2 regions of the Streptomyces sp. NPDC005281 genome follow, and region 1 is predicted to be linked to the other one. Evidence: predicted binding sites of a transcription regulator. Region 1 holds the regulator's gene; the other holds the start of a gene.

Region 1 (11,932 bases):
CTGGACAATGGAACGCATGCCTTCCGCACTTCCCGACGGCGAGCCCGTCCCCGACGACGGGGCGCTGCCCGCGCACGCCCTGGCCGGGGCGGCCGAGCGGCCCCTCGGGTTCTACCTCCACGTTCCGTACTGCGCGACCCGCTGCGGCTACTGCGACTTCAACACCTACACGGCCACCGAGCTGCGGGGCACCGGCGGTGTGCTCGCCTCCCGCGACAACTACGCGGACACCCTGACCGACGAGGTCCGCCTCGCCCGCAAGGTCCTCGGCGACGACCCCCGCCCCGTCCGCACGGTCTTCGTCGGAGGCGGTACGCCCACACTGCTGGCCGCCGACGATCTCGTACGGATGCTGGGCGCGATCCGGGACGAGTTCGGGCTCGCGGACGACGCGGAGATCACGACGGAGGCGAACCCGGAGTCGGTCGACCCCGAGTACCTCGCGACGCTGCGCGCGGGCGGCTTCAACCGGATCTCCTTCGGCATGCAGAGCGCCCGGCAGCACGTCCTGAAGGTGCTCGACCGCACGCACACCCCGGGCCGCCCGGAGGCGTGTGTCGCCGAGGCCCGCGCGGCCGGATTCGCACATGTGAACCTGGATCTGATCTACGGCACGCCCGGGGAGTCGGACGACGACTGGCGGGCGTCGCTCGAAGCGGCTCTCGGCGCCGGTCCCGACCACATCTCCGCTTACGCGCTCATCGTCGAGGAGGGCACGCAGCTCGCGCGCCGCATCCGCCGCGGCGAGGTCCCCATGACCGACGACGACGTGCACGCGGACCGGTACCTCATCGCGGACGAGGTGATGTCGGCGGCGGGCTTCGACTGGTACGAGGTGTCGAACTGGGCCACCGCCGGCTCGTCGGACAGCCGCTGCCTGCACAACGAGCTCTACTGGCGGGGCGCCGACTGGTGGGGCGCGGGCCCCGGCGCGCACAGCCACGTGGGCGGTGTTCGCTGGTGGAACGTGAAACATCCCGGGGCGTACGCAGCCGCGCTTGCCTCCGGCCGCTCCCCGGGCGCGGGGCGCGAGCTCCTGTCCGACGAGGACCGCCGGGTCGAGCGGATCCTCCTCGAACTGCGGCTGCGCGAGGGCTGCCCGCTCTCCCTGCTCCGCCCCGACGGCCTCGCGGCCTCCCGTCGCGCGCTGTCCGACGGGCTCCTCGAAGCCGGTCCGTACGACGTCGGCCGTGCCGTCCTCACCCTGCGCGGCCGCCTCCTCGCGGACGCCGTCGTGCGGGACCTGGTGGACTGAACACCGCTGGCGCCGGCCCCGGGCGCGGCCCCGGAAGGCCCGTCACTCCGGCGCGGTGACGAAGTCGATCAGTTCCTCCACGCGGCCCAGGAGTTCCGGCTCCAGGTCCTTGTAGGAGCGGACCCGGGACAGGATGTGCTGCCAGGCCGCGCCGGTGTTCTCCGGCCAGCCCAGGGCCCGGCAGACGCCCGTCTTCCAGTCCTGGCCGCGCGGGACCCGGGGCCAGGACGGAATGCCCACGGAGGACGGCTTCACGGCCTCCCAGACGTCGATGTACGGGTGGCCGAGCACCAGGGCGTGTTCGCTCGTGACCGCCTCCGCGATCCGGGACTCCTTCGAACCGGGGACCAGGTGGTCCACGAGGACGCCGAGCCGGGCGTCCGGGCCGGGGGCGAACGCGCCGACCACCGCCGGGAGGTCGTCGACACCCTCCAGGTACTCCACGACGACGCCCTCGACGCGCAGGTCGTCGCCCCAGACCCGCTCGACCAGTTCGGCGTCGTGGCGGCCCTCGACGTAGATGCGTCCCGCCCGCGCGACCCGGGCGCGCGCGCCCGGCACGGCCACCGAGCCGGAGGCCGTACGGCTGGGGCGTACGGGAGCCGCGGGCGCCGGGCGTACGAGCGTCACCACCCTGCCCTCCAGGAGGAAACCGAGCGGCTCCAGCGGGAACACCCGGTGCTTGCCGAAGCGGTCCTCCAGGGTCACCGTGCCCGCCTCGCAGCGGATCACCGCGCCGCAGAAGCCGGTGCCGGGCTCCTCGACGACCAGACCGGGGTCCGCCGGGACCTCGGGAACGGACCGGGGCTTCTTCCACGGCGGGGTCAGGTCCGGAGGGTACTGGCGCATTCGGATGACGATAGGAGAATCCCGGCGCCCCTCACCACGACACGCCGGAACCGGCCACCCCGGAACCGGCCGAGCCTCCGGATCCGGCCACTCCGGACCCTGCCGAGCATCCGGATCCGGCCACGTCGGAACCGGCCGCCCCTCCGGAACCGGCCGCCCCGGACCCTGCCGAGCTTCCCGAACCGGCCGCCCCTGACCCCGCCGAGCCCCCGGAACTCCCCGCTCCAGAGACTGCCGAGTCCCCGGAACCACCCGCCCCGGAGCCCGGCACGCCGAAGCGTGTGGCCAGGGCGTCCCGTTGGGCACGTACGAACGCGGCGTCCACGACCGCCCCGTGCCCGGGGACGTACAGCGCGTCCTCGCCGCCCAGTTCCAGCAGCCGGTCCAGAGCGGCCGGCCAGCGCGAGGGCACGGCGTCGGGGCCCGCCTGCGGCTCGCCCGACTCCTCGACCAGGTCGCCGCAGAACACCACCGCCGGGTCGCCCGGCACGACGGCCACGAGGTCCTGGGCGGTGTGGCCCTCGCCCGTCCGCACCAGCCGGACCCGGACCCCGCCGCCGAGTTCCAGGTCCCACGTGTCCCGGACGAACCGCCGCGGGCGCACGAGGGCGTCGGCCGCCTCCGCCGCCGCCCCCGGATCCAGCCCGTTGCGCACCGCGTCCGCGCACAGCTCGTCGCGGCCGTTCCCGTACACCTCGGACGAGCCGTCCGCGACGAGAGTCTCCGCGCCCGCGAACACCGCGGCGCCGAAGACATGGTCGAAATGAGGGTGTGTGAGAGCGAGAAGGGTCACACGCCGGCCGGCGAGCGCCTGCGCCTCGGCGCGCAGCCGGGCGCCCTCCGCGAGGCTCGACCCGGCGTCGATCATCAGTGCCGCCGCCTCACCGACGACGAGCCCGGCCGTGCAGTCCCAGTCCGGAAGCCGCCGTCGCCCGACACCGGGCGCCACCCTTTCCCACCCCAGCTCTTCCCAAGTCAGCCTCATGCGGCGACGCTAACGGTGATCGGGTGCCGTGTACGACATCGCAGGCCCGCCCTTGCCCGGGTCGTGCCTCACCGCCGTACACTGGGCCGGGGAACGCTGGCACTCGCGTGCGCTGAGTGCCAGGCGAATGCCACGAAGGCCACGAAGGCCACGAAGACCATCGAGTCGACTTCTGGAGGTGCGCGATGCTCAGTGAACGCAGGCTCGAGGTGCTGCGCGCCATCGTCCAGGACTACGTGGGCACCGAGGAGCCGGTCGGCTCCAAGGCGCTCACCGAGCGGCACCGTCTCGGCGTCTCGCCCGCGACCGTCCGCAACGACATGGCGGTCCTGGAGGACGAGGGGTACATCGCCCAGCCGCACACCAGCGCCGGGCGCATCCCCACGGACAAGGGCTACCGCCTCTTCGTCGACAAGCTCGCCGGCGTCAAGCCGATGACCGCGCCCGAGCGCCGCGCCATCCAGAACTTCCTGGACGGCGCGGTCGACCTGGACGACGTCGTCGGACGGACCGTGCGGCTGCTCGCGCAGCTCACCCGGCAGGTCGCCGTCGTGCAGTACCCCTCGCTGACCCGCTCGACCGTGCGTCATGTGGAGCTGCTCTCACTCGCCCCCGCGCGGGTGATGCTCGTGCTGATCACGGACACCGGCCGGGTCGAACAGCGCATGATCAACTGCCCTGCGCCGTTCGGTGAGACGTCGCTCGCGGACCTGCGCGCCCGGCTCAACAGCCGGGTCGCGGGACGCCCCTTCGCGGACGTCCCGCCGCTCGTCCAGGACCTCCCCGAAGCCTTCGAGGCGGAGGACCGGGGTACGGTCTCGACGGTGCTCTCCACACTGCTGGAGACACTCGTCGAGGAGACCGAGGAGCGGCTGATGATCGGCGGCACCGCCAATCTGACGCGATTCGGACATGACTTCCCTCTCACCATCCGGCCGGTGCTCGAGGCGTTGGAGGAGCAGGTCGTGCTCCTCAAGTTGCTTGGAGAGGCCGGAGATTCGAGCATGACCGTGCGAATCGGGCACGAGAACGCGTATGAGGGACTCAACTCCACGTCCGTGGTCTCCGTCGGCTACGGTTCGGGCGGCGAGGCAGTAGCCAAACTCGGCGTGGTCGGCCCGACCCGCATGGATTACCCGGGAACGATGGGAGCGGTACGAGCGGTGGCACGGTACGTCGGACAGATCCTGGCGGAGTCATAGGTGGCCACGGACTACTACGCCGTGCTCGGCGTGCGCCGCGACGCGTCCCAGGACGAGATCAAGAAGGCGTTCCGGAGGCTCGCTCGCGAGCTGCACCCGGACGTCAATCCCGATCCGAAGACGCAGGAGCGCTTCAAGGAGATCAACGCCGCCTACGAGGTGTTGTCGGACCCGCAGAAGAAGCAGGTCTACGACCTCGGCGGTGACCCGCTGTCCCAGCAGGGCGGCGCGGCCGGCGGCTTCGGCGCGGGCGGCTTCGGGAACTTCTCCGACATCATGGACGCCTTCTTCGGCACGGCGTCGCAGCGCGGACCGCGCTCGCGCACCCGCCGCGGCCAGGACGCCATGATCCGGCTGGAGATCGAGCTCGACGAGGCGGCCTTCGGCACCACGAAGGACATCCAGGTCGACACGGCCGTCGTCTGCGGCACCTGCAACGGCGAGGGCGCCGCACCGGGGACCTCCGCGCAGACCTGTGACATGTGCCGCGGCCGCGGCGAGGTGTCCCAGGTGACGCGGTCCTTCCTCGGCCAGGTCATGACCTCGCGGCCGTGTCCGCAGTGCCAGGGCTTCGGCACCGTCGTCCCGACCCCGTGCCACGAGTGCGCGGGCGACGGCCGGGTCCGCTCCCGTCGCACCCTCACGGTCAAGATCCCGGCCGGTGTCGACAACGGCACCCGGATCCAGCTCGCGGGCGAGGGCGAGGTCGGCCCCGGCGGCGGCCCCGCCGGAGACCTGTACGTCGAGATCCACGAGCTGCCGCACTCGACCTTCCAGCGGCGCGGCGACGACCTGCACTGCACGGTCACCCTCCCGATGACCGCGGCGGCCCTCGGCACCAAGGTGCCGCTGGAGACCCTCGACGGCATGGAGGAGGTCGACATCCGTCCGGGCACGCAGTCCGGCCAGTCGATCCCGCTGCACGGCCGTGGCATCACCCACCTGCGCGGCGGCGGCCGCGGCGACCTCATCGTGCACGTCGAGGTCACCACGCCGACCAAGCTCGACCCGGAGATGGAGCGGGTGCTGCGCGAGCTCGCCCTGCTGCGCGGGGAGGAGCGGCCCACCGGTCAGTTCCAGCCCGGTCAGCAGGGGCTCTTCTCCCGGCTGAAGGACGCCTTCAACGGCCGTTGATCCAGGCGGGGCACGGGGTGGAGACCACCCCGTGCCCTTTTGCTTCGAGGGCCGGATCCGGGCGGACGACCGGATTCGGACTTGTCCGGGGGACGTGACAACATGCCGTCATGTCCTCCGCGCTGACCGATCTCTTCCCTCACCCGATCGTGCAGGCCCCCATGGCGGGCGGAGTCTCCGTCCCGCAGCTCGCGGCCGCCGTTTCCGAGGCCGGCGGGCTCGGCTTCCTCGCCGCCGGGTACAAGACGGCCGACGGCATGTACCAGGAGATCAAGCAGCTGCGCGGGCTGACCGGTCGTCCCTTCGGCGTCAACCTGTTCCTCCCGCAGCCCGAGCACGCGGATGCCGCCTCGGTCGAGGTGTACGCCAACCAGCTCGCCGGTGAGGCCGCCTGGTACGAGACCGAGCTCGGTGATCCGGACAGCGGACGCGACGACGGCTACGACGCCAAACTCGCCGTCCTCCTCGACAACCCGGTGGCCGCCGTCTCCTTCCACTTCGGCGTGCCGAAGCCCGAGGTGCTGGAGGCGCTGCGCCGCGCCGGCACCTTCACCCTGGTCACCGCCACCACCGCCGAGGAAGCACTCGGCGTCCAGCGGGCCGGAGCCGACGCGGTCGTCGTCCAGGGCATCGAGGCCGGGGGACACCAGGGCACCCACCGGGACAACCCGGAGACGGACGGCACGGGCGTCGGCCTGCTCACCCTGGTCGCACAGGTCCGCGGGACGGTGGACATCCCGGTCGTCGCGGCCGGCGGCATCATGCGCGGCAGCCAGATCGCCGCGGTCCTCGCCGCAGGCGCGAACGCGGCCCAGCTCGGCACGGCCTTCCTCGCGACCCCCGAGTCCGGCGCAGGCACCGTGCACAAGCAGGCGCTGACCGACCCCCTCTACGTACGCACCGAGCTCACCCGCGCCTTCTCCGGACGTCCGGCGCGCGCGCTGGCCAACCGCTTCATGCGCGAGCACGGCCCGTACGCCCCCGCCGCCTACCCCGAGATCCACCACCTCACCCTGCCGCTGCGCAAGGCGGCCGCCAAGGCGGGCGACGCGCAGGGCATGGCACTGTGGGCGGGGCAGGGTCACCGCATGGCGCGTGACCTGCCCGCCGGGCAGCTGGTGGAGGTACTGAACGCAGAGATCGCGGCCGCCGGGACAGCGTTGTCGGCCGCCGCCGAGACCCCGGAAGAGGGTGCGGCCCGATGACGGCACCGGTGTTCCTGGTCGAGCACTTCGACACGGACGGCGAGGGTCGCCATGTCCTCGACGGACCCGAGGGACGGCACGCCGTCTCCGTGAAACGGCTGCACAGCGGTGAGGACGTCGTCCTCACCGACGGAGAAGGGCGCCGGGCGGACTGCGTGGTCCTCGGCACCGAGGGCAAGGACCGGCTGATCGTACGGATGGGCGCGGTCACCGAGGAGCCGGCCGAGGAGCCGCGCATCACGGTCGTCCAGGCCCTGCCCAAGGGCGACCGGGGCGAGCTGGCCGTCGAGACCATGACCGAGACCGGCGTCGACGCCATCGTCCCCTGGGCCGCCTCCCGCTGCATCACGCAGTGGAAGGGCGAGCGGGGCCTGAAGGCGCTCACCAAGTGGCGGGCCACCGCCCGGGAGGCCGGCAAGCAGTCCCGCCGGGCGCGCTTCCCGGAGGTCGCGGACGCGATGACGACCAGGCAGGTTGCCGCACTTCTCGCCAAAGCCGAGTTCGCCGCCGTGCTCCACGAGGACACTGCGCTGGAAACCGAGCCCTTCGCGACCGCCGCGCTGCCCGCCTCCGGCGAGATCGTCCTGGTGGTCGGCCCCGAGGGCGGGATCTCCGCCGAAGAGGTCGCGCTCTTCACCGAGGCCGGCGCGAGGACCTTCCACCTGGGGCGGACGGTGCTGCGCACCTCGACGGCCGGCACCGTGGCCACCGCACTGCTGCTGGCCCGCACCGGCCGCTGGTCCTGACCCACCGCGCGCAGGACCGGCCGCACCGACCGCAACTCCACCGGGGAATCCATGGAACTCGCTCAGGTACGACTGCTCGTCTCCGACTTCGCCGCCTGCTACCGCTTCTACTCCGAAGTCCTCGGCCTCAAGCCCCAGTCGGGGGCGACCGAGGGACCGTACGAGAAGTTCAGTCCCGTCGTGGGATCGGCGGGCATCGCTCTCCAGGACCGCGCCATGATGGCCGAGATCCTGGGAGAGCTCGGTGACGAAGTGGCCGGACACCGGTCGCTGGTGGTGCTGCGGGTCGACGACCTCGACGTCCACTGCGAGCAGGTCGTCGCACGCGGCGGGACCCTGCTGCACGGCCCGGCACCCATGACGGACCGCATGCGGGTCGCCCACCTCAAGGACCCCGAGGGCAACCTGGTGGAGCTCCAGGAGTGGCTGCTGATGCTCGGCTGACGGACAGTCAGGAACCGGTCCGGCCCCGGGAGATCGTCACCTTCGTCATCTCCCGGTGCTGCCGGACAACTCCTTCGGGTGGTTGTGCCCCCGATGGCCGCATGCGGTCTACCGCGCGCCGCCGTGCGGTGGGACGCTGCCGTCCATGGGGGCTTTGAGGTATTTCAGGCGCCGTACGAGGCGCGGGCGGGCGCTGATGGCCGTCGGACTGGGCGTGGCCGGAGTGTTCGCGGTGACCGGATGCCGGCCCCTGGACGGGCTCAGCACCGCGACCGTGGCCTACACGACCGACCAGACGGCGACCAGGGAACTGAAACGGCAGCACGTGGACGTGCGCTGGCTCACCTGCACCGCCCGCCTGGGCGACGCGGCCAAGGCCTCCGCGCCGGGAAAGGCGTCCTCGCCGGCCGAGAACAGCGTGGCGACCGTCGACTGCCGGGGCCAGACCGGCGACGGCCGGGCCATCGTCGTCAAGGGCAAGGTCACCCGGGCCGTCAACGGCGCCTGCGTACGCGGAGATCTGCGCGCCACCGTCGGCGGCAGGCAGATCTTCCACGTGAAGGGCCTGGGCGACTGCGCCACGGGACCCACCCCGCCGGTCACCTACCACCCCACGAACGGACAGCCCGCCCCCACCGTCACCGTCACCGTGACGAGGACGATGTGGTGCAAGGGCGACCCCACCTGCTGGCCCTCGCAGGGCAAGTGACCTGCCGGACCGTACAGGGATCAAGTGATCCGAACCCCTGTCGGGCCACACGCGCGCTGCATAGGGTGACCGGGTGACTGAGTCCGCAGCCTCCGCGTACATCCGGTTTCCGCATCTGCACGGCGAGTTGGCCGTCTTCACCGCCGAGGACGACATCTGGGCCGCGCCGCTCGACGGCGGCGGCCGGGCCTGGCGGGTCAGCGCCGACAACGTACCGGTCAGCCATCCACGCATCTCCCCGGACGGAACGACCGTCGCCTGGACGTCGACGCGGGACGGAGCCCCCGAGGTCCACGCCGCCTCCCTGGACGGCGGGCCCGCGCAACGGTTGACGTACTGGGGCAGCGCGAAGACCCAGGTGCGCGGCTGGACTCCCGACGGACAGGTGCTCGCCCTCAGCACCCAGGGCCAGGCCAGCCTGCGCCGCACCTGGGCCCGGGCCGTCCCGCTCGACGGCGGCCCCGCGACGACCCTGCCGTACGGGCCCGTCGGAGACGTCGCCCACGGAGAGCACGGCGTCGTCCTGCTGTCCGCCCCGATGGGGCGCGAGGCCGCCTGGTGGAAGCGCTACCGGGGCGGCACGGCCGGCAAGCTGTGGATCGACCGGGACGGCGACGGCGAGTTCGTCCGGCTGCACGAGGACGTCGACGGCAACCTCGAATACCCCTTCTGGGTGGGAGAGCGGATCGCCTTCCTGTCGGACCACGAGGGCGTCGGCGCCCTGTACTCCTCCCTCGCCGACGGATCCGACCTGCGCCGCCACACCCCCCTTGGGGGCACCTCGCGCTCGAGCGAAGCCGAGAGCGGGGGAGGCTTCTACGCCCGTCACGCGGCCACCGACGGCGCCCGGGTGATGTACACGTCCGCCGGTGAACTGTGGCTCCTCGACGACCTCGACGGCACCGAGCCGCGCCGCCTCGGCATCCGGCTCGGCGGCCAGCGCGTCGACCGGCAGCCGTACCCCGTGAGCGCCTCGCGCTGGTTCTCCGCCGCCGCGCCCGACCACACCGGACGCGGCAGCGCGATCTCCGTACGCGGTGCCGTCCACTGGGTCACCCACCGCTCCGGCCCCACCCGCGCCCTCGCCGCCGAACAGGGCGTCCGCGCCCGGCTGCCCCGAACCTTCCGCGCCGAGGGCGAGGAGCACGTGGTGTGGGTGACCGACGCGGAGGGTGACGACGCCCTCGAGTTCGCCCCCGCCACCGGAGTCGCCCCCGGAGCCACCCCGCGACGGCTCGCCGCCGGCGTGCTCGGCCGGGTCCTCGGCCTCGCCATGGCGCCCGACGGAAGCCGCGCCGCCGTCGCCTCGCACGACGGGCGCGTGCTGCTCGTCGAGCGCGAGAGCGGCGAGGTCCGCGAGGTCGACCGCGGCGAGGACGGGGAGGTCACCGGACTCGTCTTCTCACCCGACTCGGCCTGGCTCGCCTGGTCCCACCCCGGACCCCGCCCGCTGCGCCAGCTCAAGCTCGCCAACACCACCGACCTGTCGGTCACCGAGGCGACCCCGCTGCGCTTCCGCGACTACGCCCCCGCGTTCACCCTCGACGGCAAGCACCTCGCCTTCCTGTCGGCCCGCGCCTTCGACCCCGTCTACGACGAGCACGTCTTCGACCTGGCCTTCGTCGGCGGCTCCCGGCCGTATCTGATCACCCTGGCCGCGACGACCCCGTCCCCCTTCGGGCCGCAGCGCCACGGCAGGCCCTTCGAGGCCCCCGACAAGGACGAGACACCCGACAGCGAGGGCGCCCCCAGCACCCGTATCGACCTCGACGGACTCGCCGACCGGATCGTGCCGTTCCCCGTCGAGGCCGCCCGCTACTCCACACTGCGCGCCGCCAAGGACGGACTGCTGTGGCTGCGCCACCCCGTACGGGGCGTGCTCGGCTCCTCCCGCGCCACCCCGGACGACCCGGACCCGAAGAACGAACTGGAGCGGTACGACCTCGCCCAGCAGCGCATCGAGCATCTCGCCGCCGACGCCGACCACTTCACCGTCACCGGCGACGGCAAGCGGGTCCTGCTGTGGACCGACGGCAAGCTCAAGGTCGTCCCCAGCGACCGGCGCGCCTCGAACGACGACGAGAGCGACACGAACATCACCGTCGACCTGTCGCGGGTGCGCCAGAGCGTCGACCCAGCCGCCGAGTGGCGCCAGATGTACGACGAGACCGGCCGCCTGATGCGGGACAACTTCTGGCGGCCGGACCTGGGCGGCGTCGACTGGGACGCGGTGCTCGACCGGTACCGGCCGGTCCTGGACCGGGTCGCCACCCACGACGACCTCGTCGACCTGCTGTGGGAGGTGCAGGGCGAACTCGGCACCTCGCACGCGTACGTCACCCCGCGCGGCGGATGGAGCGGCGGAGACCGGGCACAGGGGCTCCTCGGCGCGGACATCTCCCGTCACGAGGACGGCAGTTGGCGCATCGACCGGATCCTCCCCTCGGAGACCTCCGACCCCGACGCGCGGGCCCCGCTCGCCGCACCCGGCGTCGCCGTGCGTGCCGGGGACGCGATCCTCGCGGTCGGCGGCCGGCCGGTGGACCCGGTGGCCGGGCCGGCGCCCCTGCTCGTCGGCACGGCGGGCAAACCCGTCGAGCTGACCGTCTCGCCCTCGGGCGGCGGCGATCCGCGCCACGCGGTCGTCGTGCCGCTCGCCGACGAGGAGCCGCTGCGCTACCACGCGTGGGTGACCGACCGGCGCGCCTACGTCCACGAACACTCCGGCGGACGCCTCGGCTATCTGCACGTGCCGGACATGGTCGGCGCCGGGTGGGCGCAGCTCCACCGCGATCTGCGGGTCGAGGTGGCCCGCGAGGGCCTGGTCGTCGACGTCCGCGAGAACCGCGGCGGCCACACCTCCCAGCTCGTCGTGGAGAAGCTCGCCCGGCGGATCGTCGGCTGGGACCTGCCCCGCGGCCTGCGCCCCTACAGCTACCCGGAGGACGCGCCGCGCGGTCCCGTCGTCGCCGTCGCCAACGAGTTCTCCGGCTCCGACGGCGACATCGTCAACGCGGCGATCAAGGCGCTGCGCATCGGTCCCGTGGTCGGCACCCGCACCTGGGGCGGTGTCATCGGCATCGACAGCCGCTACCGCCTCGTCGACGGCACCTCCGTCACCCAGCCCAAGTACGCCTTCTGGATGGAGGGTTACGAGTGGAACGTCGAGAACCACGGCGTCGATCCCGACGTCGAGGTCGTCCAGACGCCGCAGGACCACGCGGCCGGGCGTGACACCCAGCTCGACGAGGCGGTCAGGATCGCGCTGGCCGCACTGGAGGAGAACCCGGCGAAGGCCGCGCCCACGCTGCCGCCGCTGTGACCGGGGCCCCGGTACGGGGGCCGGCGGCGCGAGTCGCCCGCGAGCCGTCGGACGCGCGGGGCCGCTAGCATGCGGAGGTAA
Region 2 (11,932 bases), on a different contig from region 1:
AGGGCAGAGCGGCTCCGGTAAGTCCTCACTTCTCTACTGCCTGGCCGGGGTGCTGCCCACCACCCGCGGTCAAGTGCGCTTCGAAGGGCGCTCGCTCGGTGACCTCTCCGACGACGAGATCAGCGCCCTGCGCCGGGAACGATTCGGGTTCGTCTTCCAGTACGGCGAACTGCTCCCGGAACTGACCATCGAGGAGAACACCGCGCTGCCACTGCGCCTGACCGGACAACGCAAGCGGCCCGCTCTCGCCAGAGCGGGCGAAGTGCTGGAGCGGCTCGGCCTCGGCGACCTGCGTCACCGCCGGCCCTCACAGGTATCGGGCGGACAGAGTCAGCGCGTCGCGGTGGCACGCGCCCTGGTCCACCGGCCCGCGGTCGTCTTCGCGGACGAGCCGACGGGCTCCCTGGACAGCGCCAACGCCGCCGCCGTACTCAAGGAGTTCCTCGGACTGGCCCGTTCCCAGGGCACCGCGGTCATTCTGGTGACGCACGATCACGGGGTGGCCGCACAGGCCGACACCCGCTACACGATGGCGGACGGAATACTCACGCCGCGAGGTGCGGCGTGACGGAATTCCTGCTCGGTCTGCGACTGCTCTTCGGCGCGGGGCGAGGCAACCGCACGCGCTTCTTCCTGATGGCGGCCGGCGGCTCCATCGGTGTCTGCTGCCTGGCCCTCGTTCTCACCGTTCCGGCGATCCTGCACGCCCACGACGGCCGGGCCGCGGCACGACAGCCCGTCACCTCCCCCAAAGGTCCGGCGGACGGCACGCTCGTCGTCCAGCGCTCCGACGCGTACGGATCCAGGCCGTTCACCCGCGTGTTCATCGCCGAGGGCACCGAGGGAGCGCGGTCGGCCCCACCTGGTCTGGCCCGACTCCCGGGCCCCGGCGAGGTGTTCGTCTCTCCGCGGGTCCATGACCTCCTGCGCGAGGCACCCGCCGTCAAGGGGCTGCTGCCAGGACGTGAGAAGGGAACCATCGCGGCGGCCGGACTCGCGCACCCGGACGAGCTGTACGCGTACATCGGCACCACGCGCGGCCGGATCGCCCACGAGGGCCGGACCCTGAAAGGGTTCGGGTACGACTACGCCCCGTCCCCCGCCGTGGAACCGTCCACGTTGACGGACGTACGGTTCGCTCTGGCCACCCTGGTTCTGCTGCCCCTGGGGATCTTCCTCACCGTCTGTGCGCGTCTCTCCGCCGCCAGCCGCATGCGGCGCCTGGCGGCGCTGCGCCTGCTGGGCCTCAGCGTCAAGGGCACCCAGCGTGTGAACGCCGCGGAGACCGTGATGGCCGCACTGCTCGGAGCGGTGCTCGGCCTCGGTGAGTACTGGGTTCTCAATCAGGTGATGGCCAGGACGGGGCTGCCCGCGCTGCGGTGGTATCCGGGCGACGGTGCCCTGTCCGCGACCACCGTCGCCGTGTGTCTGATCGGCTGCCCGGCGCTGGCCTGGTTCGTCGGCCGCAAGAGCGCGCGGGAAGCCGCCGCCAACCCGCTGGCGGTACGCCGCACCGCACTCCCGCGACCGCCGTCCAAGTGGGGCGGTCTCCTCCTTGTCGCCGGCATGGGCATCGTGTCCGGTTTCTGCGTCAGCGGTCTGTCCGGGCACCCCGCGTCGAGTGTGGGCGTGAACGCGCTGCTCGTGGTCGGCGGCGTCGTGCTGACCGGAGTCGGGCTCGTGCTCACACTCCCGTTGATCTCGTACGTGCTCGCCCGCCGCGTGGCGGCGTCGACCCAGTCCCTCACGCTCAACCTGGCGATGCGGCGCAACGAGGCCGAGCCCGGAAGCACGATGCGGGTCGTCACCGGGCTCGTACTCCTCGTCTACGCCGCCTCGCTCGCCCAGGGTGTTCTCATCCAGCTGGAACAGGTCAGCCGGCCGTCCGGCCCGGTGCAGGACTACTCCCTCTCCCTGTCCGCTCTCACCCCGGGCCGGCAGACGGAACTCGGCGACCTCACCGGTGTGCGCTCCCACGCCGTCATGATGAACTCCTGGGTCGACTTGGAGAGGAAGAGCCCCGAGGCCGCGTTCGCGTCGTCGGCCACTGCCCTGATCGCCACCTGTGGGCAGCTGGACCGCATGGTCCAGCACTCCCGAGGCTGCGTGGACGGCAAGGTGATGCGGCTCGTGGACCCCAACTCCAGCGTCGGATCCGACGTGAAGCCGGGCACGCCCTTCCGGTTCCGCCTCTCGGGGAGCGGGACCGGGCACCTGGACATCGGCTTTCCGGCCGACGGGATCGTCTACAGCGGGTACTCCGCGTCTGCCGTGGGCAACGCCGTGCTCCTCGTTCCTCCGTCGACGCTGCCCGAACACGCTCGACCCCGTGACGCCGAGCTCGTACTCACCAGCAGCTCGGAACCGGGCCAGGTCCGCGAGGTCCTCGACGGCATCGGGGCGATCGCCCCGATCGCCGAGGTGGAGCTGGTCGGACTGAACGTCCAAGGGCTCGAACAGATATCCGTCGTCGAAACCCTGCTGGCCCTCGGCATGATCATGGGGCTGGTCATCGGCGTGGCCGCGTTCCTGGTGTCCGTGACCGACCGCGCGGTCGAACGCCGTGCACAGGTCACCGCCATCACCCTGATCGGTGCCCGGGCACGGACCCTGCGGGCCGCGCAGTGCCTCCAGGTGGTGCTGCCGCTCGGTCTCGGTCTCGTCCTGGCGGTCGTCACCGGGAAACTCGCCGAATCCAGCTACCTGATCACCGGTGGCGGGGCGATCCGCTGGGACGTCGCCGGCATGCCCCTGCTGTCCGTGGCGGTGGCCGGAGTGGTGGCGGCAGCGGCAGCGGGCTCACTGCCACTGGCCGGCCGCCGGATCGATCCGGAGCTGATCCGCCGCGACTGACCGGTCGGGTTCGACATGGCGAGCGGCGGTGGCGGACACCGAGGCAGGAGAAAGCACCCGCCGCGGAACCGACACCCTTGCAGACAGCACCCGCCGCGAACCCAACACCTGAGAAGGCAGCGCCCTCTCGCGGAGCGAACGGGCAGCGCCCTCTCGCGGAGCGAACGGGCAGCGCCCTCTCGCGGAGCGAACGCCGAAGAGGTCCCCGTTCCGGATGGAACGGGGACCTCTTCACGTCGTCACGCCTCGGTGGGCGTGGCCGCGCTGATGACGTCGGGTGTCGGACGTCAGTGGGAGTGGCCGTGGCCGCCGTGACCGGCGTCGCCCTCGTCCTCGGCCGGCTTCTCGACGACCAGGGTCTCGGTCGTGAGGAGCAGGGAGGCGATGGAGGCGGCGTTCTCCAGGGCGGAGCGGGTGACCTTGACCGGGTCGATGACGCCGGCCTTGACCAGGTCGCCGTACTCGCCGGTGGCGGCGTTGAAGCCCTGGCCCTTGTCGAGCTCGGCGACCTTGGAGGTGATGACGTAACCCTCCAGGCCGGAGTTCTCGGCGATCCAGCGCAGCGGCTCGACGGCGGCCTTGCGGACGACCGCGACACCCGTGGCCTCGTCGCCGGTCTTGCCGAGGTTGCCCTCGAGGACCTTCACGGCGTGGACGAGCGCGGAGCCACCACCGGAGACGATGCCCTCCTCGACCGCGGCGCGGGTCGCGGAGATGGCGTCCTCCAGACGGTGCTTCTTCTCCTTGAGCTCCACCTCGGTGGCGGCGCCGACCTTGATCACGCACACGCCGCCGGCCAGCTTCGCGAGTCGCTCCTGGAGCTTCTCGCGGTCCCAGTCGGAGTCGGTGTTCTCGATCTCGGCCTTGATCTGGTTGACGCGGCCGACGACCTCGTCGGAGCTGCCGGCACCGTCGACGATGACGGTGTCGTCCTTGGTGATCGTCACGCGGCGGGCGCTGCCGAGCACGTCCAGGCCGATCTGGTCGAGCTTGAGGCCGACCTCCTCGGCGATGACCTGACCACCGGTGAGGGTGGCGATGTCGCCGAGCATGGCCTTGCGGCGGTCACCGAAGCCGGGAGCCTTCACGGCGACGGCGTTGAACGTGCCGCGGATCTTGTTCACGACCAGGGTCGACAGGGCCTCGCCCTCGACGTCCTCGGCGATGATCAGCAGCGGCTTGGAGGCGTTCGACTGGATGACCTTCTCCAGCAGCGGCAGCAGGTCCTGGATGGAGCTGATCTTGCCCTGGTGGATGAGGATGTACGGGTCGTCGAGGACGGCCTCCATACGCTCCTGGTCGGACACCATGTACGGGGACAGGTAGCCCTTGTCGAAGGCCATGCCCTCGGTGAAGTCCAGCTCCAGACCGAAGGTGTTGGACTCCTCGACGGTGATGACACCGTCCTTGCCGACCTTGTCCATCGCCTCGGCGATGAGCTCGCCGACCTGGCTGTCCTGCGCGGAGAGCCCGGCCACGGCGGCGATGTCGGACTTGTCCTCGATCGGGCGGGCCGTCGCGAGGAGCTCCTCGGAAACGGCCTTGACCGCGGCGTCGATGCCCTTCTTCAGGAGGGCGGGCGACGCGCCGGCGGCGACGTTGCGCAGGCCCTCGCGGACGAGCGCCTGGGCGAGCACGGTGGCGGTGGTCGTACCGTCACCCGCGATGTCGTTGGTCTTGGTCGCCACCTCCTTCACCAGCTGCGCGCCGAGGTTCTCGAACGGGTCGTCGAGCTCGACCTCACGGGCGATGGTCACGCCGTCGTTGGTGATGGTGGGGGCGCCGAACTTCTTGTCGATGACGACGTTGCGGCCCTTGGGGCCGATCGTCACCTTCACCGTGTCGGCAAGCTTGTTGACGCCGCGCTCGAGGGCGCGACGGGCGTCCTCGTCGAACTTCAGGATCTTCGCCATGGGAGCGGTTCAGCCCTCTCGGAAAACTTGGGAGAAACGAACGGCGCCCCCAGCGCCCGGTTTCATCAAAGGTAGCGGGGGCCAGGGGCGCAGTTCACTGCAATGCTTGGTGCGGGGTTGTCCGGGGAATGACCCCGAACGCCCTTACCGGGTGTATTACTTCTCGATGATCGCGAGTACGTCGCGAGCCGAGAGGACGAGGTATTCCTCGCCGTTGTACTTCACTTCGGTGCCGCCGTACTTGCTGTACAGCACGACGTCGCCGACGGTGACGTCGAGCGGAAGACGGTTACCGTCCTCGAAGCGACCCGGACCCACGGCAAGGACGACGCCCTCCTGGGGCTTCTCCTTGGCGGTGTCCGGGATGACCAGGCCAGAGGCCGTGGTCTGCTCAGCGTCGAGCGGCTGGACCACAATGCGGTCCTCGAGCGGCTTGATGGCAACCTTGGAGCTGGTGGTCGTCACGATCCGACCTCCCCCTTCGGAGATCTCACGGGGTTAACTGTCTGAGGTGGCGACCAGGTCGATCCGTCGTCGCGGGTGCCGGACCTACCCTGTCGCTATTGGCACTCTCCAGGGGGGAGTGCCAGACCTGAGACTATGACTGCGATTAGCACTCGGTCAAGCGGAGTGCCAAAGGCGTCGGCGTGGCGCGGGCCGGAAGAGGCCGGACCGCGCCGAATGGGCGCCTCCCGGAGACCGGTTCCCCGGCAGGTGCGCCCGGCCGCGGTCCGCCGCGCGACAGCCCCCGGGGACCGGTGTCCGCCCGGGGTGCTCCTGTCCGCCCGGGGCGCTCCTAGAGGTAGTTCTCCAGCCGCGCCGGTGTGAAGCCCTCCCGCTGGATCCGCCTGAGCAGCCGGAGCGTGGCGTCCGTGAGATCGGGTTCGCCGGGGCCGGAGAGGATGTCGCCGGGGCGGAGCCGGTGCGCGTCTGCCGTCCTGCCGAGGACGATCGCCGCGACCCCGCAGTCGGCGGCGGCGCGCAGGGTGGTGTCGTCGTATCTGCCGTACGGGGGCCGCAGCAGCCGGGGCCGGACGCCGAAGCGGCGGGTGAGCTTGTCCTGTTGTCCGCAGATCTCGGCGCGCTGGCCGGCGTAGGGCAGACCGCTCAGGACGACGTGGTCGAGGGTGTGGTTCTGGACGCCGGCGCCGACCGCGCGCAGCCGGGCGAAGTGACCGTACCCGGGCCCGGCGACCCGGTCCGTGAGGAACACGCTGACCGGCAGGCGCAGTTCGCGGACCATGTCGGCGAACCGCGGATCGCGCTCGACTCCGTCGTCGTACGTCAGGAAGACCACCTTGTCGCGGGTGCGCACCTGGTTCACGACGGGTGGCAGTCCGGTGTCCGCGGTGCGCGCGGTGGTCCGGACGGACACCTTGGGCGCCGGGGCGAGCGGGGTGGCCAGTCCCCAGCGGCGGTACGCCGACTCCGTCGGGTGGACGCGCTGGGCCGCCTTCTTGCCCAGCCGCTCGATGGGGTCGACGGACTGCGCGCAGCCGCTGAGCAGCGCCGCCACGAGCAGCCCGGCGACCGGCACCCGCACCCTCACAGGTAGTCCTCCAGGCGCGCGACCGCGTACCCCTTGGCCGTGACCGTCCTCAGGAAGCGGCGGACCATGTCGGGCATGGTGCCGTTCCACTCCTTGCGGCCCTGGAAGTGGGTGAGGACGATGTCGCCGGGGTGCAGGTCCTGGTCCTCCTCGCGGTACTCCCAGTGGTCGACGAAGACCTCCTCGTTCCAGATGGGCGCGTATCTGATGCCGCAGGACTTGGCGGCGCGCAGGGTGTCCTGGTCGTAATTGCCGTACGGCGGGCGGAAGACGGCCGGGCGTCTGCCGAACTCCTTCTCCATCACGTCCTGCATGCCGCAGATCTCGTGCTTCTGCCGCTCGTAGGAGAGTGCGGGCAGATAGGGGTGGTGCAGCGTGTGGTTGTTGAGGGTGATGCCTCGGTCGCGCATCTTCCGGAAGTACCCGTAGTCGTCCTTGACGAGGAAGTCGCTGAGGAAGGCGGTGTACGGGATCTTCAGGTCGCTCATCATCCGCAGGAAGGCGGGGTCCTTCTCGGAGCCGTCGTCGACGGTGAGGAAGACGACCTTGTCCTTGGTGGGGACGGTCGTGAAGACCGGCGGCAGCCCCAGTTCCTTCTGATCGTCGACCTCGAACCCCTTGCGGGCCCTGATGACCGGCTTCCTGGCGGGTGGCACGGGGGGCGTCAGGGGCACCTCGCGCAGCCCCCAGCGCCTGGCGACCGCGGCGCGCCTGGCCTGGGCCAGCCGGAGCCGGGCGGCGTACGCGGCCAGGGCGCGGGCGGGGTCCGCGTGGAGCCCGGCCTGCGGGGCGTGGGCCGGTTTCGCGCCGCCGGCTCCCGGGGCGTGGGCCGGTCGGGCGCCGCCCGCTCCCGGGGTGGAGCCGGTCCCGGCGCAGCCGGAGGCGAGCACGGCGAGGGCGAGCACGCCGACTCCCCAGCGCGCACCGGCCCCGTTTGCACCGGTTTTATCATTTTGTCGTACGGGTCGCATGGGGCCGGATCCTCCCAGGTCACCGCCCTCGCGCGGACCCGACACCGCCGCCGGAAGCGCACCGTCCACCGACTGGCCCACAATGGCCGGGTGAACGACGTCTCTTTCGCCCCCCTCCTCACCGCCGAGGGCCGCGCCCTGCTCGACGAGGTCCGTGCCACCGAACCGGCACAGGAACTGGCCGTCGCCACCCGGCTGCGCCGCGAGCACCCCGCCGAGCTGGTCTCGGCGGCCCTCGGACAGGCGCGGCTGCGGCAGCGGGCGGTGGCGAAGTTCGGCGCCGAGGACGCCGGACGGATGTTCTTCACCCCCAACGGGGTCGAGCAGTCCACCCGCACGAGCGTGGCGGCCCACCGCGCCGAGCGGCTGCGCGCGCTGGGGGTCCGCTCCGTCGCCGACCTGTGCTGCGGCATCGGCGGCGACGCCGTCGCGCTGGCCCGCGCCGGGATCCGCGTCCTGGCCGTCGACCGGGACCCGCTGACGGCCGCCGCCGCCCGCGCGAACGCCGACGCGCTGGGACTCACGGATCTGATCGAGGTGCGCGAGACGGATGTGACGCAGGTCGACACCACGTCGTACGACGCGGTCTTCGTGGACCCGGGGCGCCGGGGCGGCCGGGGCCGGATCTTCGACCCGGAGGCGTACTCGCCGCCGCTGTCCTGGGCCGTCGGGGCGGCCCTGCGGGCTCCGGTCGCCGCCCTGAAGATCGCCCCCGGCATCCCGCACGAGGCGGTCCCCGCCGAGGCGGAGGCCGAGTGGATCTCGGACGGCGGGGACGTGAAGGAGGCGGTGCTGTGGTTCGGCACCGAGCCCGGCCTGGTGCGCGCCACCCTGCTGCCGGGCCCGCGCGAGCTGCGCGGGCGCGGGCTGCCCGATCCGGCGGTACGAGCGGTCGGGCGCTATCTGTACGAGCCGGACGGTGCCGTCATCCGCGCGCACCTCGTCGCCGAGGTGGCCGAGGACCTGGACGGCGGGCTGGTCGACGAGACGATCGCCTACGTGACCGCGGACGAACTGCGCCCGACGCCGTACGCCACCGCGTACGAGATCACCGATCAACTCCCCTTCAACGTGAAGAAGTTGAAGGCACTGCTGCGGGAGCGGGGAGTCGGGATCCTGACCGTGAAGAAGCGCGGGTCGGCCGTCGAGCCGGAGGAGCTGCGGCGCAAGGCCCTGCCCAAGGCGCACGGTCCCGCGTCCGCGACCGTGTTCCTCACCCGGGTGGCGGGCGCCCCGACCATGCTGGTGGGGGCACCCGCCAAGCCGCCTACTGCTGGTGGCGGGTGCTGAGCGAGGCGAGGTCCGGCCCGGTGACGGGCCGCGGCGCCGTACCCGTCCGCACCGCCGAGGCTCCCGCGGCCGGACCGGCCGGGGAGGACGAACTCGCCATCGGCGCAACGCCGTTGTAGTACGGCGCGTACGTCCACTGGCCGGCGCTCGCGCTGATCGCGGTGCCCGCGGAGGTCAGCGCCGCCGTGGACACCGAGCCGGTGCCGCCGAAGACGGCCAGGCCGTTGATGTTCGCGGAGTCCTTGACCAGGTAGGACTTGGTGTCCGCGGTCAGGGTGGCGACGTCCGTCCACAGCAGCGGGCCGAAGACGTTCATCGCCGCCGCGGCCGAGGTGCCACCGCGCCAGCTGTCGATGGAGGCCAGGGACACGCTGCCCGGGGCGTCCCACCAGAAGCGCGCGAGGGCGACCGCGGTGGCCGCGTTGCCGCTCCCCGTGACCGGGTAGTAGGTGTAAGTCGACGGCCAGTGGGAGAACGACGTGTGCGTGAGCGCGTACTTCGCCGAGGCGCCGACGGGGATCATGTAGGTGTCGCGCGGGTCGAGGCCGTTGAGGTACGACTTCACGGACGAGGTCAGCGTGTTGCCGTCGTTGAGCACGACGACCGCCTTGCCGCTCGTGCCTTCCGCACCCGCGGCCGACGCGGCGGCGAGGGCCGAGTGGTAGTCGGTGCCGGTCGCGAGGAACACGTAGTCCGGCGCGCTGGTGATCGACTTGGCGACGGCGACCGAGGTCGAGTAGCGGGAGGTGCCCGCCAGCCTCCTGGGAACGAAGCCGAGCGAGGTGATCTTGGTCGAGAGGGCGCTGCCGAGGACCGACGTGCCGCCGACGAGGTAGACGCTCGCGCCGGCTTGAGGGTCCGCTTCAGCTCGTTCTGCACGGACGTCGACAGCGAGGTGCCCGAGGTCAGCAGGACCGGCCCGTGCTTCTTGCCCGCGAGGGCGGGGGCGGTCAGCGCGTACGACTGGCTGTCCTTGGGGACCAGCACGGCGGACGAGGCGTTCATCAGCCCCGGCTCGCTCTTGCCCACCGTGTTCCAGGTCCAGCGGGACGCGGCGATGTTGCTGCTGTAGACGTCGGCGCCCCAGACCCGGGCGGCGGTGTTCTTGCGCAGCGGCTGCCAGGCGGGCGAACGGCCGCCGAACGGGAACGGGCTGCCCACGGTCACGGAGTCCGCGGCGACCGTCAGGACCCGCATGGCGTAGCCGTCGGCGACGACCAGCCGGTCGCTCGCGGGCGCCCAGGAGGGGGACGCGTAGTCGCCGCTGTCGTCGGTGAGACGGCGCTCGTCGGTGCCGTCGGTGTTGATCGAGAACACCTGGCCGCGGCCGTCGACGGTGCGGATGAAGGCGACCTTGGTGCCGTCGGGCGAGATGGCGGGCGAGCTGCCCGCGGCGAGCTTGGTCTCCGCCTTGGTGGTGGCGTTGTACAGCACGACCGAGGGCGTGGTCGTGGTGCAGCCGGTGCCGTTGCGCTGGAAGGCCAGCAGCTTGCCGGTCGCGTCGCCGCTCGGCACGAGGTCGCATCCGCCGGTGGCCAGCAGCCGCACCGCGGCGCCGCCGTCGGCCGGGACGGAGTAGAGCTTCTTGGCCGCGGAGAAGACGATGGTGCGGCCGTAGGTCCAGTACGTCGGGTGCGACGGCGAGCGGCCGCTGTACGTCCCGTCGTAGACCTGCGTCCTGCCGGCGCCGGTGACGCCGACGGTGTCCAGTGATCCGGCCGACTCGAGGACCACGCGGCTGCCGTCGGGCGACCACGCGGGCGACTCGTCGTCGGAGCCGTTCGAGACACGCTTCATGTCGTTGCCGTTGACGTCGACCGACATGACGCCGTCGTCGACCACGGCGATCCTGCCGTCGGCCGCCGGCCACCCGGTGGCATCGGCCGACGCCCCCGGTGCCAGGGCTGTCGCGGTGCCGGCGGCCAGGGCCGTCGCCGCGGTGAGCGCCACGAGTCTGTGGCGCGCGAAGATTTTCATGGGTGTACCCCCCACAGGTAGGCGCGATGGGCTGCCGGACCACGTGCAGGGGCCTACGGGATGAACGGAACACGCCATTCCCGTGTACGGCAGCGGCGCCACTGTAAGCCCTTGCCGATCACCTTGGGAACGGAGTTTGCCGGACGGGATCTCATGCCCCCGCACTCATGAATCCCGCAGCTCACGGGCCCGTGCCTCCAGCAGCCCCCGCTCCCGCCCGTTGCGCGCCAGACCGGCGGCCCGCTCGAACTCCGCGCGTGCCTCCTGCGTACGTCCGAGCCGGGCCAGCAGGTCGCCGTGCACGCTCGGCAGCAAGTGGTAGCCGCGCAGGGCCGGTTCCGCCGCGAGGGCCTCGACGATCTCCAGGGCGGGGCCCGGGCCCTCGGCCATCGAGACGGCCACGGCACGGTTCAGCTCGACCACGGGGGACGGGGAGCGGGCCGCCAGCAGGCCGTACAGGGCGGTGATCCGGTACCAGTCGGTGTCCTCGTAGGTGTAGGCCCGCGCGTGGCAGGCGGCGATGGCGGCCTGGAGGGCGTACGGCCCCGGGCTGCCGGTGGCGACGGCGTTGGCGCGGCCGAGCGCGGTGAAGCCGCGGCCGATCAGCAGGCGGTTCCAGCGGCGGCGCTGCTGGTCCTTGAGGAGGACAGGTTCGCCGTCGGGCCCGGTGCGGGCGGCCGCCCGGGACTCCTGGAGTTCCAGCAGGGCGGCGAGAGCGTGCACCTCGCTCTCCTTGGGCATCAGCTCGGCGAGCACCCGGGCCAGCCGCAGCGCGTCCTCGCACAGCGCGGGGCGCAGCAGGTCGTCGCCCGCCGTGGCCGCGTACCCCTCGTTGAAGACGAGGTAGATGACCTCCAGCACGGACCCGAGCCGGGCTTCGCGCTCGGGTCCGTACGGGACCTCGAAGGCGACCCCCTTCGCCGCCAGCGTCCGCTTGGCCCGCACGATGCGCTGGGCGACCGTCGCCTCGGGGACGAGGAAGGCGCGGGCGATCTCGGACGCCGTCAGGCCGCCGAGAAGCCGCAGCGTGAGCGCGATCCGGGCCTCGGCGGACAGGACGGGATGGCAGGCGGTGAAGACCAGCCGGAGCAGGTCGTCGTCGATGTCGTCCGGGTCGGAGGGTTCGTCGACGTGATGCGGCGCGGACAGCGAGAGGTCCCGCCCGACCTCCTCCAGCTTGCGCGCGTAGCGCTCCTTGCGGCGTACGAGGTCGATCGCCCGGTGCTTGGCCGTGGCCGTCAGCCAGGCGCCCGGGTTGTCCGGCACGCCGTCGCGCGGCCACTGCTCCAGCGCCGCGACCAGGGCGTCCTGTGCGAGTTCCTCGGCGATACCGACGTCGCGGACGATCCGGGCCACGCCCGCGATGATGCGCGGGGACT

Evidence for each region. Region 1 encodes HrcA, which represses chaperone genes, less so after heat shock. Its sites were predicted from a motif close to TTNGCACTCNGNNNNNCNGAGTGCNAA; they were not measured.
Region 2: groES (co-chaperone GroES) is a predicted target of HrcA. The motif match lies at 5,377-5,403, and genes of this name have one in related genera.

Annotation. Positions count from the first base shown of each region.
Region 1 covers NZ_JBEXGX010000010.1:58,527-70,458, forward strand. Annotated here, with positions in the region: gene hemW (radical SAM family heme chaperone HemW) at 17-1,255, shown strand; gene ABZV42_RS16035 (DUF3097 domain-containing protein) at 1,298-2,104, opposite strand; partial or broken gene ABZV42_RS16040 (MBL fold metallo-hydrolase) at 2,373-3,089, opposite strand; gene hrcA (heat-inducible transcriptional repressor HrcA) at 3,275-4,291, shown strand; gene dnaJ (molecular chaperone DnaJ) at 4,292-5,425, shown strand; gene ABZV42_RS16055 (nitronate monooxygenase) at 5,536-6,630, shown strand; gene ABZV42_RS16060 (16S rRNA (uracil(1498)-N(3))-methyltransferase) at 6,627-7,376, shown strand; gene ABZV42_RS16065 (VOC family protein) at 7,428-7,820, shown strand; gene ABZV42_RS16070 (hypothetical protein) at 7,966-8,529, shown strand; gene ABZV42_RS16075 (S41 family peptidase) at 8,603-11,851, shown strand.
Region 2 covers NZ_JBEXGX010000028.1:1,249-13,180, forward strand. Annotated here, with positions in the region: gene ABZV42_RS31465 (ABC transporter ATP-binding protein) at 1-568, shown strand, start outside; gene ABZV42_RS31470 (ABC transporter permease) at 565-2,853, shown strand; gene groL (chaperonin GroEL) at 3,141-4,766, opposite strand; gene groES (co-chaperone GroES) at 4,923-5,231, opposite strand; gene ABZV42_RS31485 (polysaccharide deacetylase family protein) at 5,563-6,315, opposite strand; gene ABZV42_RS31490 (polysaccharide deacetylase family protein) at 6,312-7,286, opposite strand; gene ABZV42_RS31495 (methyltransferase domain-containing protein) at 7,377-8,576, shown strand; gene ABZV42_RS31500 (hypothetical protein) at 8,554-9,174, opposite strand; partial or broken gene ABZV42_RS31505 (cell wall-binding repeat-containing protein) at 9,199-10,101, opposite strand; gene ABZV42_RS31510 (RNA polymerase sigma factor) at 10,719-11,932, opposite strand, start outside.